Regions from separate parts of the Cytobacillus sp. QJM3NY_8 genome, predicted to be linked through region 1. Evidence: a T-box and tRNA genes for the amino acid it is inferred to sense, from the RefSeq annotation. Region 1 holds a T-box; the other holds one or more tRNA genes.
The links. A T-box is a leader RNA that pairs with one kind of tRNA and senses whether it is charged. The one in region 1 lies ahead of argS (arginine--tRNA ligase), so its partner is inferred to be a tRNA-Arg.
Positions count from the first base shown of each region.

Region 2: it encodes a tRNA-Arg, which carries the amino acid that the T-box ahead of argS (arginine--tRNA ligase) is inferred to sense. The anticodon was not compared.

Region 1 covers NZ_CM149681.1:216,030-222,618, forward strand. The annotation lists gene AC0VZ9_RS01195 (EamA family transporter) at 12-905, opposite strand; gene AC0VZ9_RS01200 (Dps family protein) at 1,043-1,480, opposite strand; gene AC0VZ9_RS01205 (sulfite exporter TauE/SafE family protein) at 1,664-2,545, shown strand; gene argS (arginine--tRNA ligase) at 2,558-4,243, opposite strand; T-box leader at 4,290-4,550, opposite strand; gene AC0VZ9_RS01215 (FtsW/RodA/SpoVE family cell cycle protein) at 4,581-5,765, opposite strand; gene AC0VZ9_RS01220 (hypothetical protein) at 6,130-6,589, shown strand, end outside.
Region 2 covers NZ_CM149681.1:4,472,191-4,478,779, forward strand. The annotation lists gene glgB (1,4-alpha-glucan branching enzyme) at 1-196, opposite strand, end outside; gene AC0VZ9_RS22860 (hypothetical protein) at 420-617, shown strand; tRNA gene AC0VZ9_RS22865 (tRNA-Glu) at 705-776, opposite strand; tRNA gene AC0VZ9_RS22870 (tRNA-Ser) at 781-871, opposite strand; tRNA gene AC0VZ9_RS22875 (tRNA-Asn) at 877-951, opposite strand; tRNA gene AC0VZ9_RS22880 (tRNA-Ile) at 966-1,042, opposite strand; tRNA gene AC0VZ9_RS22885 (tRNA-Gly) at 1,047-1,120, opposite strand; tRNA gene AC0VZ9_RS22890 (tRNA-Phe) at 1,135-1,210, opposite strand; tRNA gene AC0VZ9_RS22895 (tRNA-Asp) at 1,236-1,312, opposite strand; tRNA gene AC0VZ9_RS22900 (tRNA-Met) at 1,316-1,389, opposite strand; tRNA gene AC0VZ9_RS22905 (tRNA-Ser) at 1,408-1,500, opposite strand; tRNA gene AC0VZ9_RS22910 (tRNA-Ile) at 1,514-1,590, opposite strand; tRNA gene AC0VZ9_RS22915 (tRNA-Met) at 1,608-1,684, opposite strand; tRNA gene AC0VZ9_RS22920 (tRNA-Ala) at 1,703-1,778, opposite strand; tRNA gene AC0VZ9_RS22925 (tRNA-Pro) at 1,788-1,864, opposite strand; tRNA gene AC0VZ9_RS22930 (tRNA-Arg) at 1,872-1,948, opposite strand; tRNA gene AC0VZ9_RS22935 (tRNA-Leu) at 1,964-2,052, opposite strand; tRNA gene AC0VZ9_RS22940 (tRNA-Gly) at 2,059-2,133, opposite strand; tRNA gene AC0VZ9_RS22945 (tRNA-Leu) at 2,142-2,226, opposite strand; tRNA gene AC0VZ9_RS22950 (tRNA-Lys) at 2,242-2,317, opposite strand; tRNA gene AC0VZ9_RS22955 (tRNA-Thr) at 2,461-2,536, opposite strand; tRNA gene AC0VZ9_RS22960 (tRNA-Val) at 2,557-2,632, opposite strand; rRNA gene rrf (5S ribosomal RNA) at 2,642-2,758, opposite strand; rRNA gene AC0VZ9_RS22970 (23S ribosomal RNA) at 3,011-5,946, opposite strand; rRNA gene AC0VZ9_RS22975 (16S ribosomal RNA) at 6,248-6,589, opposite strand, start outside.

The DNA of each region.
Region 1 (6,589 bases):
GTAAAAACACGTTACGTGCTAAAACGATTCTTTGCTGCTTTTTTTAATGTGAACTGCGGAATGCTGATTCCGATCAGGATCAGCACGATTCCGAAAGTCTGTGCTTCTGAAATTCTTTCGCCAAGAATCAGCATGGCAGCAGCAACAGCGGCCGGGAGTTCGGCAGAACCTACAATTGTGGCAAGACCTGAATCTAAATGAGGTGAGCCGATTGCAAAAAATACAATTGGGAAAATAGCCCCGAACAATGCCATCAGCAGCCCGAATTTCCATAGGCCCTCAAGCTGGATGCCACCGCTTATTAAAACGGGGCCTGAAAAAGCTGCAACCAGAAGAAGTCCGCCAAACGTGATGAAGATGCTCCTCTGGATGGTTGGAATTCCTTTACCTGCCTTGCCGCTTGCAAAAATGAATACGGCAAATGTTACCGCAGATAATAAGCCATAGATCAGTCCCTCAGCTTGAATAGGATGTGACCCGGAATTAATCAGGTTGCTTGCAAATACAGTCCCTATAATTAGCAAAATCGAAGAAATGATTTTTGCTTTGCTGGGCATCTTTTTTTCATATAGAGCTTCTAAAAGAATTCCTATCCAGGTGAACTGAAATAAGAGGACAACAGCGATGGAGGCCGGATTCCGATCAAGGCTCATTCCATACAGAATGCCTGTTAAACTTAGGGAAGCACCGGTCAATAACAAAGCTGCTGTTTGTTGAAGGGTGATTTTTGTTTTTTTGATAAATGGGAAAGAAAGCAACAGCAAAAGGAGCCCAAATAAATATTGGCTTCCGGTCAATTCAGGAACAGAGTAGCCGGCCTGGAGTCCGAGTTTCACAATGGATGCCAGAATGCCATAACTGCATGCGCCAAGAAAAATGAATAATGAATATTTTAAGTTTCCCATTATGGATACTCCCTTCTGAAGATGATATCAGGCAATCAGGTCAATCATAACATCTCAGTAAGTCTTTAGGGGAAGATTTTTTCTGCACAAAAATAAGAGCCAGTGATTTTTCTCACTGACTCTTTCTTAATTATCGATTATTCTCCTAAGTAGGCATTTAACATCCAAATATGCGTATCCAATTTTTCCATAAGACCGATGGCAAAGTCGCCTGTCACTTGATCTTCCTGCTCCTCAGCAAGCTGTGCTAAAGAAATTAATTGTTCTTTAATATGTCTATAATCGGAAGCAAGAGCGGCAACCATATCTTCTGCTTTCTTTTCCCCATTAGACTCTTCAAGAGTAGTGATGCTTAAGAACTCCTTAAGTGTCGCTGCCGGTGAGCCGCCGATGGCTAGCAGGCGTTCGGCTGCCTCATCCACAACTTCAGCTGCTTCATTATATAATTCTTCGAACTTTTCATGAAGGGTAAAGAAAAGCGGGCCTTTTACAAACCAGTGGTAGCGGTGCAATTTAGTATAAAGAACACTCCAGTTTGCGATTTGTACATTTAATGCTGCATGTAATTTTTCCATTTTTATATTCCCCCTAAGTCATTTATATATTTATTATAACAAATATCAAATTAAAATCAATACTTATTTATAATAATTATAAATAAGCAAATTCAAAATCCACAGTATAACCATGGCTGATTATGGTAAAGTGATATAGTACCGCTTAATAGGCAAGACATACAGGTTAGTGAGGATTTTTTAATGGAATATCTCTTATTTATTACGCTCGGAGCGCTTATTAGTGTGCTCTCTGGTTTTTTTGGGGTAGGCGGGGGATTCATTCTTACTCCGACACTCATGCTGTTTGGCTTTTCTCCGGTAGAAGCAATCACAACGAGTTTGCTTTTTTCAATTGGTACCTCTCTTTCAGGCATCTTCGCTCATATCAGGATGAAGAATATATGGCTTAAGCAAGGGCTGATTCTTGGACTAAGCGGTATGGCAGCTACTCAGGCCGCCCATCCCTTTGTGCTGTTTCTTGAGGAAAAGGGCTGGGATGCGTGGGCAGTTCCTTTGTTTTATATCATTCTGCTGTCTTATTTTGCTTTGGGCATGTTAAAAAGAGGGAAAAAATCAGCCAATGCCGCTCCGTCATCTGAACATTCTCCATCCATTGTGAAAATGGTTCTGATTGGATTTTTTGCAGGATTTGTTTCTACGACATTAGGTGTGGGCGGCGGCTTTATTATGGTGCCTTTATCGGTTGCCTATTTAGGGATGATGCCGAAGAAAGCAGTAGGAACCAGCTTGTTTGCTATCATGTTAATCGTATCTGCAGGCTTTCTATCCTACGCTTCCACTGTCAGCATTGATTATTGGATTGGCATTTCACTCGTAACAGGAGGCCTGATAGGGTCACAATTTGGAGCGAAGCTTACCTCCTATTTTGAAAACGAAGAAATCACCTATATGCTCGGAGCCTTATATATGGCTACAGTGGCAAGTGTGATTCTGAAATTAATACATTTGAATTATACCGGCTTAGTGCTGATGGCCATTTTTGTCGGCGGCTTTTTAGTAAGAAGCCTTGTGAAAATGCATAAAGCAAATGCCCGCACAAAGGCAAAAAAGGAGAGACCATAATGGCCTCTCCTTTTACATTTGCCGGGGCACCTTCATGCCGAGTGTCTGCATCCCGTCGGAAAGAACAATTGTGACTGCTTTGACAAGGGCAAGTCTTGATTTGATGCTGTTATCCTTTTCTAATATTCTTACCTGTCCGTAATATTTATTGAAGGCTTGAGCCACATCAATCAAATATTTAGCCAGGACAGAAGGGGAAAGCTGCATATAAGATTGTCTGATTTTTTCAGGATACTGATAGAGCAGCTTGATAATTTCCCAGCTGTAAGAATCAGATAGCCCATTTTCGGCAGATGGAATATCGTCTGCCTTGCGGAGAAGAGAATAGGCCCGGGCATTGGTGTATTGCAGATAGGGTCCTGTTTCTCCTTCAAATGTCAGCATATCTTCAAGTGAAAATTCAATATTATTCATGCGGTCATTTTTCAGATCATGGAACAGAATAGCCCCGATGCCGACTGCTTCAGCGACTTCATCTTTGTTTTCCAAGCCGGGATTTTTAGCTTCGATATTGGTCTTTGCCAGAAGGATTGCTTCATTCAGGACCTCCTCAAGAAGGATGACTCTGCCTTTTCGGGTAGACATCTTTTTCCCATCTTTTAAATAGAGGCCAAAAGGGACATGTGTCATATTATCCGCCCACTCATAACCCATCTTTTTAATAACGCTTTTAACCTGCCTGAAATGGATGCTCTGTTCCTGACCGACAATGTATAGGGAATGATCAAACTGATAGGTTTCTTTTCTATAAAAAGCTGCAGCGAGATCCCGTGTTGCATACAGAGTCGCTCCGTCGGATTTTTTTATCAGGCATGGAGGAAGGTCTTCATCAGGCAGTTGAACCACCTCTGCGCCATCAGACTCAGCCAGCAGGTCTTTTGCCATGAGTTCCTCTATGACGGGTTCCATTTTATCATTATAAAAAGCTTCACCATTGTATGAGTCGAAATGAATGCCAAGCATATCATAAACCCGCTGGAATTCTTTCAATGATTCTTCTCTAAACCAGCTCCAGAGTGCCTGAGCTTGCTCATTTCCGTTTTCAAGCTCTTTGAACCAGGAACGCGCTTCATCTTCAAGGGCTGGGTTAGCTTCTGCTTCTTCATGGAAGCGTATATATAGGCTAAGCAGTTCCTTTATGGGATTTTCCTTCACTTTATCCGGGCTGCCCCACTTTGTATAAGCGGTGATCAGCTTGCCGAATTGTGTGCCCCAGTCGCCTAAGTGGTTGATTCTGACCGCTGTATAACCGCATTTTTCGGCCAGGCTGCCGAGGGCGTTTCCAATGACCGTAGACCGCAAATGGCCCATGGAGAAGGGCTTTGCGATGTTTGGCGAAGAGAAATCAAGCACGGCTGTTTTGCCTGCGCCATCATTCAGCTGTCCATATTCTTTTCCTTCGTTCAAAATTTTTTCCATTATGACTGCACCGGCTGACTCTTTGGAAAAGAAGATATTAATGTAAGGACCAGCAGCCTCTGCTTTTTCGATATGCGGTCCCTGAATCAGGCACGCTGTCTCGCCAGCAATAGAGGCAGGTGACTTCCTGAATGCTTTTGCAAGTGTAAAACAGGGAAAAGCAAGATCGCCATGTGCCGGATTCTTTGGCGTTTCGATTAAGTCCGCAATTGCTTCGTCAGAAAGCTGCCCATTCAGCACTGAAGCCAGCTGAGCTGTGAAAATAGCTTTGAAATTGATCATATTAACACCTCCTGGAAAATAAAAAAGCCCGTCTCTATATAAAAATAGAGACGAGCTGAAATCTACCCGCGGTACCACTCTGATTGTCCAAAGGACCTCTTTTGAAAGGACGTTTCAAAATATGCTTGAACGTATTTCCTAAAGGGGTTTGGTAACGGGACTCCTTACCCGGCATAGCCTACTTTTCTTTCAGCTATGCATCTCCGAAGTGCGCTTCACGAAAGGATTTCCCGACAGGCTTGCACCGTCCCTGTCTCGCTTTTAGGAAAGAGCCCTTTGCTACTCTCTTCATCATAGACACTAGATATATTAATGTTATTATACGCTGTTGGAATTATTTTGCAACATAATTTGAATCCGTTGAAAACATATAAGTTCTGTGATGGTACCGGATGCTGAAAATCAGGCCCATCGCCATCATGTTTCCCATAAGCGAGCTTCCGCCGTAGCTGATAAACGGCAGCGGAATGCCGGTGATTGGCAGTACCTGAATAGTCATACCGATATTTTGAAATACATGGAAGGTGATCATACTGATGACCCCGACGCAAATATAGGTATTAAAAGGGTCGGTCGTCTCCAAGCCGGTTTTAGTTAAGTGATAGATGAGCAGAAAGAAAAGGCTGATTACTACACTTGCACCAAAAAAGCCGTACTCCTCGCCAATGACGCTAAAAATAAAATCAGTATGGGCATCAGGCACATACACCTGTCTGTCAGTAAACCCTTTTCCGGATATTAATCCTGAGCCGATTGCGAGCATGGAGTTGTACAGCTGCATTCCGGCTCCCTGCTTGTGATTAACCGGGTCAAGCCAGGAATAAATTCGGCTGAACTGATAGGGGTCTATCCCAAGGTACTTCTCTAAAATCTCCGGTGCTATGATGACCAGATAGAGCACCGTTCCCGCGAAAGCGCCAAGGATTCCATAAATCGGAACAAGGATTTTCCAGGTGATCCCGGAAACCAGGATGATTCCAGTTAATATGGCGATGATGACAAGGGCGGTACCCAGGTCTTCAATAATAATCAATCCTAATGGAGGCAATGTGGCTGCCCCTAATTTGATTAGAAGGAAAAAGTCCGTGCCTGCAGTCTTTGCCTGATATTTCAGATGGTGGTCAGCGATGACTTTGCTGAGGGCAATGATAAGGAATACCTTAACAAACTCTGAGGGCTGCACAGAACCAAGTCCAGGAATGATATACCACAATGTAGCCCCTTTGCGCTCTGGTGCAATGCTTTCCGGTGCAATGAATAACCCGACAAGCAATAGGATGCCTAAACCGTACAGCAGCCAAGTAAGCCTTCTGATTTGCTCGCTGTCAAAATACATGACAATTGCCACAATGATAGCTCCGACAACATAATTTTTTATTTGTGAGACGACAAAATTCCCTTCATATTGATTGGAGGATTGTCCGCTGTAAATAGCGATGCAGCTGATGAGGAAAAATAGCAGCAGAAGAAAGCATAACGTCCAATCGAACCGGTCTGAGAATCTATTATTCTTGTTCATTTGTATACACCTGGTTTCTGTACCTTTTTACATTTTTATCCTAACAAAGAAAAATAAACCTTACAATGGAGAACAGAATACATTTTTTCTCTGCATGTAGTTAGACGAATGAATCAGCATGATGGTTTCCTGTATTTTCAAAAAACCGGGCAGGCTGCAATTTAAAATTTTTTCTCATCGGCAAAGATATTTTCAGTTATTTTTGCTACAATAAGAGAATAAAATACTGGATGTTTAACAGGCAGTTTCAAAAAGAAGCTGTCTTTTTACTAATTTGTGAAGGCGCTTGCGCTATTCTTATCTGTCTAGCTCAGTGCTTTTCTTTGAAAACACCACTTTGGGTAACGGTTCGGAGGTTTCGTCATTGAAAAGAAGGAATCATGCTATTCGTGATCTCATCTACATCCATCTTAATGAACAGGATCAGTATGTGATGACTTATGGAATTGAGTTTGCAGAGTTTGCCCAAACTCTTTCCGATTCTATTAACAATCTGCTGTTGTTAAAGCATCGTTTTGAACATGGGGACTTTAATACCCACACGATGTTCGATTATGTGTCAAGGGACAAGCTGGGCAGGCTGGTTGAGGATGATGTATATGGCTATGGCGATTTTTGCTGGATTGATTTCGAGGAAGAGGAAGCGGTGAATGAGCTTCCCGGCCAGACAATTGCTGAGCTTCTTTATCTCGGCCATGTCAAGGAACATCTTAAGCCGCCTTTTTACAATTATCTGAGCAATCGCTATGTGTACCTGGCCCATGATGATGGCTGGTTTAACCGTACATATTATCGCGATCTGAACGATTTTTACCGCATGCTTG
Region 2 (6,589 bases), 1.0 Mb from region 1:
CTTCTCCATTCCAATCATTAAAATCACCGACTAATCTGATAATTTCAGCGTTCGGTGCCCATACGCAAAAACGGGTAATCACTTCTCCGCCATTTGAAACTACATGTGCACCAAATAACTGGTGACTCTCATAATATGTCCCTTCATGGAACAAATGCAGCTGGTAATCGGTTGGAACCAAAGTATCCACTACCATCCTTCTCCCCACCCAGTGTCGTTTCTTTTGACTTTCCTGTTATATTCGTGAGACGTGAGAAAAATCCTTGTAAAAGTTTTTTTAATTTTATGACAACAACATTCAAATCCCGTTAAAAACCGATAGCATTCTGCCCAATCTAACAGTCTTCGACATAATCTCCGGTAAACTTAGACAAAATAAAACAAAGTATGCAAGCAAAAAATGAAAGGAGAATAATATTTTGAGCAATAAAGAAGAGGAATTTTTATTAAACGAGGCATCAAAAGATGAAATAAGAATTCCGATATTTGAAGCACCGGATGGAAAGATTATGGCCACCGGGGATATGTTTAGAGGCCCCTATACGGGAATATCTTCTGAAATCGATTTGAATAATCCAGGCAATAAATTAAGCAAGGCAGAAGAGAGGTTTGATTAAAAAACAGAGAAGCAACTAACCGAGGGCAGGCTGGAACAGAAAAGACAACAAAAAAGCTGCCAACAAATTGTTGACAGCTTTTTTGTATGACCCCTACGGGATTCGAACCCGTGTTACCGCCGTGAAAGGGCGGTGTCTTAACCGCTTGACCAAGGGGCCAATATGGCGGAGAAGGAGGGATTTGAACCCTCGCGCCGGTTACCCGACCTACACCCTTAGCAGGGGCGCCTCTTCAGCCACTTGAGTACTTCCCCATATATGGCTCCGCAGGTAGGATTCGAACCTACGACCGTTCGGTTAACAGCCGAATGCTCTACCACTGAGCTACTGCGGAACAATAATATAAAATGGTGGGCCTAAATGGACTCGAACCATCGACCTCACGCTTATCAGGCGTGCGCTCTAACCAGCTGAGCTATAGGCCCATTTTGGAGCGGGTGAAGGGAATCGAACCCTCATCATCAGCTTGGAAGGCTGAGGTTTTACCACTAAACTACACCCGCATAAGGTTCTAAAATGGTGGCTCAGGACGGAATCGAACCGCCGACACAAGGATTTTCAGTCCTTTGCTCTACCGACTGAGCTACTGAGCCACATATTATTTATTTTTTGTAAAAATGGCGGTCCGGACGGGACTCGAACCCGCGACCTCCTGCGTGACAGGCAGGCATTCTAACCAACTGAACTACCGGACCAGATTGCGGGGGCAGGATTTGAACCTGCGACCTTCGGGTTATGAGCCCGACGAGCTACCGGACTGCTCCACCCCGCGATAATATTATTAAATATATGGAGGAGGAAAGGGGATTCGAACCCCTGCGCGGTTTGACCCGCCTGTCGGTTTTCAAGACCGATCCCTTCAGCCGGACTTGGGTATTCCTCCGTATAAATGAAAATGGTGGACCTTGTAGGACTCGAACCTACGACCGGACGGTTATGAGCCGTCTGCTCTAACCAGCTGAGCTAAAGGTCCAGCATCGATGAATTAAATGGTAGCGGCGGAGGGGATCGAACCCCCGACCTCACGGGTATGAACCGTACGCTCTAGCCAGCTGAGCTACACCGCCGAAGTGTTAAAATATTTATGGTGGAGCCTAGCGGGATCGAACCGCTGACCTCCTGCGTGCAAAGCAGGCGCTCTCCCAGCTGAGCTAAGGCCCCAATAATAAATGGTCGGGAAGACAGGATTCGAACCTGCGACCCCTTGGTCCCAAACCAAGTGCTCTACCAAGCTGAGCTACTCCCCGTATATAATGGCGCGCCCGAGAGGAGTCGAACCCCTAACCTTTTGATCCGTAGTCAAACGCTCTATCCAATTGAGCTACGGGCGCAATGTTAAATTCTACTGGTGCCGAGGACCGGAATCGAACCGGTACGGTAGTCACCTACCGCAGGATTTTAAGTCCTGTGCGTCTGCCAGTTCCGCCACCCCGGCAATAAATGGAGCGGAAGACGGGATTCGAACCCGCGACCCCCACCTTGGCAAGGTGATGTTCTACCACTGAACTACTTCCGCATAAAGAATGGTGCGGGTGAAGGGAGTCGAACCCCCACGCCTTGCGGCGCCAGATCCTAAGTCTGGTGCGTCTGCCAATTCCGCCACACCCGCAATATGAAATTAAAATGGTGAGCCATGAAGGACTCGAACCTTCGACCCTCTGATTAAAAGTCAGATGCTCTACCGACTGAGCTAATGGCTCATAATTTTATGAGACTACCTAAAGCCTGTTATGTGCAGTCAGATGTTCCAAAGCTAAACGCTTTGTCACAGATTGCTATTCGGATGTAGAAATTCACTGATGCTGCAATCTGCTCTACCGACTGAGCTAATGGCTCGTTGAAATGGTGCCGGCGAGAGGACTTGAACCCCCAACCTACTGATTACAAGTCAGTTGCTCTACCAATTGAGCTACACCGGCAGCTTGTACATTTAAATTAATGGTGGAGGATGACGGGATCGAACCGCCGACCCTCTGCTTGTAAGGCAGATGCTCTCCCAGCTGAGCTAATCCTCCATTATTAACGCCCGGCAACGTCCTACTCTCACAAGGGGACAGCCCCTAACTACCATCGGCGCTGAGAAGCTTAACTTCCGTGTTCGGTATGGGAACGGGTGTGACTTTCTCGCTATCGCCACCAGACTATTTTCCAAAGACAAGTTTTATTATACCGTCTTTTTAGGATTTTTCAAGAGAAAATTTCATATTTTTCATTCTCTCAAAACTAGATAATGCATGAAGAAGCATTTGCCGAGTATTCACCAATGACTTGTCTAGCTTCGGCTCCTAACTTCTCGGCCGTTTCGATCCGTCCCTCCAAATCCCAAAAACAGGATTTGAATGGCCGGCTCTCCAACGTCTCTCGAAGTTGAACAGTCGCCTCCACTTTTCGTTTTGGTTAAGTCCTCGATCGATTAGTATCAGTCAGCTCCACATGTCGCCACGCTTCCACCTCTGACCTATCAACCTGATCATCTTTCAGGGATCTTACTAGCTTGACGCTATGGGAAATCTCATCTCGAGGGGGGCTTCATGCTTAGATGCTTTCAGCACTTATCCCTTCCGCACATAGCTACCCAGCGATGCCTTTGGCAAGACAACTGGTACACCAGCGGTGCGTCCATCCCGGTCCTCTCGTACTAAGGACAGCTCCTCTCAAATTTCCTGCGCCCACGACGGATAGGGACCGAACTGTCTCACGACGTTCTGAACCCAGCTCGCGTACCGCTTTAATGGGCGAACAGCCCAACCCTTGGGACCGACTACAGCCCCAGGATGCGATGAGCCGACATCGAGGTGCCAAACCTCCCCGTCGATGTGGACTCTTGGGGGAGATAAGCCTGTTATCCCCGGGGTAGCTTTTATCCGTTGAGCGATGGCCCTTCCATGCGGAACCACCGGATCACTAAGCCCGACTTTCGTCCCTGCTCGACTTGTAGGTCTCGCAGTCAAGCTCCCTTGTGCCTTTACACTCTGCGAATGATTTCCAACCATTCTGAGGGAACCTTTGGGCGCCTCCGTTACTTTTTAGGAGGCGACCGCCCCAGTCAAACTGCCCACCTGACACTGTCTCCCGCCCCGATAAGGGGCGCGGGTTAGAATTTCAATACAGCCAGGGTAGTATCCCACCGACGCCTCCACCGAAGCTGGCGCTCCGGCTTCTCAGGCTCCTACCTATCCTGTACAAGCTGTACCAAAATTCAATATCAGGCTACAGTAAAGCTCCACGGGGTCTTTCCGTCCTGTCGCGGGTAACCTGCATCTTCACAGGTACTATAATTTCACCGAGTCTCTCGTTGAGACAGTGCCCAGATCGTTACGCCTTTCGTGCGGGTCGGAACTTACCCGACAAGGAATTTCGCTACCTTAGGACCGTTATAGTTACGGCCGCCGTTTACTGGGGCTTCGATTCAAAGCTTCGCTTGCGCTAACCTCTCCTCTTAACCTTCCAGCACCGGGCAGGCGTCAGCCCCTATACTTCGCCTTGCGGCTTCGCAGAGACCTGTGTTTTTGCTAAACAGTCGCCTGGGCCTATTCACTGCGGCTCATCAGGGCTATTCACCCTAATGAGCACCCCTTCTCCCGAAGTTACGGGGTCATTTTGCCGAGTTCCTTAACGAGAGTTCTCTCGCTCACCTTAGGATTCTCTCCTCGCCTACCTGTGTCGGTTTGCGGTACGGGCACCTTTTCCCTCGCTAGAGGCTTTTCTTGGCAGTGTGGAATCAGGAACTTCGGTACTAAATTTCCCTCGCCGTCACAGCTCAGCCTATGTGGTAACGGGATTTGCCTCGTTACCGGCCTAACTGCTTGGACACGCTAATCCAGCAGCGTGCTTACCCTATCCTCCTGCGTCCCCCCATTGCTCAAACGGTAAAGAGGTGGTACAGGAATATCAACCTGTTGTCCATCGCCTACGCTTTTCAGCCTCGGCTTAGGTCCCGACTAACCCTGAGCGGACGAGCCTTCCTCAGGAAACCTTAGGCATTCGGTGGATGGGATTCTCACCCATCTTTCGCTACTCATACCGGCATTCTCACTTCTAAGCGCTCCACGGGTCCTTGCGATCCCGCTTCAACGCCCTTAGAACGCTCTCCTACCACTGACATCGTAAGATGTCAATCCACAGCTTCGGTGATACGTTTAGCCCCGGTACATTTTCGGCGCGGAGTCACTCGACCAGTGAGCTATTACGCACTCTTTAAATGGTGGCTGCTTCTAAGCCAACATCCTGGTTGTCTAAGCAACTCCACATCCTTTTCCACTTAACGTATACTTTGGGACCTTAGCTGGTGGTCTGGGCTGTTTCCCTCTTGACTACGGATCTTATCACTCGCAGTCTGACTCCCATGGATAAGTCTTTGGCATTCGGAGTTTGTCTGAATTCGGTAACCCGATGGGGGCCCCTAGTCCAAACAGTGCTCTACCTCCAAGACTCTTACTACATGAGGCTAGCCCTAAAGCTATTTCGGAGAGAACCAGCTATCTCCAAGTTCGATTGGAATTTCTCCGCTACCCACACCTCATCCCCGCACTTTTCAACGTGCGTGGGTTCGGGCCTCCATCCAGTGTTACCTGGACTTCACCCTGGACATGGGTAGATCACCTGGTTTCGGGTCTACGACCACATACTCATTCGCCCTATTCAGACTCGCTTTCGCTGCGGCTCCGTCTCATCAACTTAACCTCGCATGTAATCGTAACTCGCCGGTTCATTCTACAAAAGGCACGCTATCACCCATTAACGGGCTCTAACTACTTGTAGGCACACGGTTTCAGGATCTCTTTCACTCCCCTTCCGGGGTGCTTTTCACCTTTCCCTCACGGTACTGGTTCACTATCGGTCACTAGGGAGTATTTAGCCTTGGGAGATGGTCCTCCCTGCTTCCGACGGGATTTCTCGTGTCCCGCCGTACTCAGGATCCACTCTGGAGGGAACGAAGTTTCAACTACAGGGCTTTTACCTTCTCTGGCCGGCCTTTCCAGACCTGTTCATTTACCTCGTTCCTTTGTAACTCCGTGTAGAGTGTCCTACAACCCCAAGAGGCAAGCCTCTTGGTTTGGGCTAATCCCGTTTCGCTCGCCGCTACTTAGGGAATCGCGTTTGCTTTCTCTTCCTCCGGGTACTTAGATGTTTCAGTTCCCCGGGTCTGCCTTCTATACCCTATGTATTCAGGTAAAGATCCTATCCCATTACGGATAGGGGGTTTCCCCATTCGGAAATCTCCGGATCAAAGCTTACTTACAGCTCCCCGAAGCATATCGGTGTTAGTACCGTCCTTCATCGGCTCCTAGTGCCAAGGCATTCACCGTGCGCCCTTTCTAACTTAACCTACTTCGGCCGCTGATCGACTGCGGATCTCTGCGTCAGCTCTCTCGCTCCGCTCCTCACGTACTGAAGTACGCTCCGGTGCTCACTCGGTCGCTTCCTTGATCTCCTTGCCGCTCATCGTCCTCATGGTTTGTGCTCTTACTTATTTTCAAAATAAGAGAAAAAAACTAAGATGGCGATTACTCGGTTATTGCTTCTTCATTAACATTATCTAGTTTTCAAAGAACGAATCTTTCATTGAGAGATTGAACTCTCAAAACTGAACGAACAAAACACGTCACGTTTCATGTAAATATCCTTAGAAAGGAGGTGATCCAGCCGCACCTTCCGATACGGCTACCTTGTTACGACTTCACCCCAATCATCTGTCCCACCTTAGGCGGCTGGCTCCAAAAGGTTACCCCACCGACTTCGGGTGTTACAAACTCTCGTGGTGTGACGGGCGGTGTGTACAAGGCCCGGGAACGTATTCACCGCGGCATGCTGATCCGCGATTACTAGCGATTCCGGCTTCATGCAGGCGAGTTGCAGCCTGCAATCCGAACTGAGAATGGTTTTATGGGATTCGCTTAACCTCGCGGTCTCGCAGCCCTTTGTACCATCCATTGTAGCACGTGTGTAGCCCAGGTCATAAGGGGCATGAT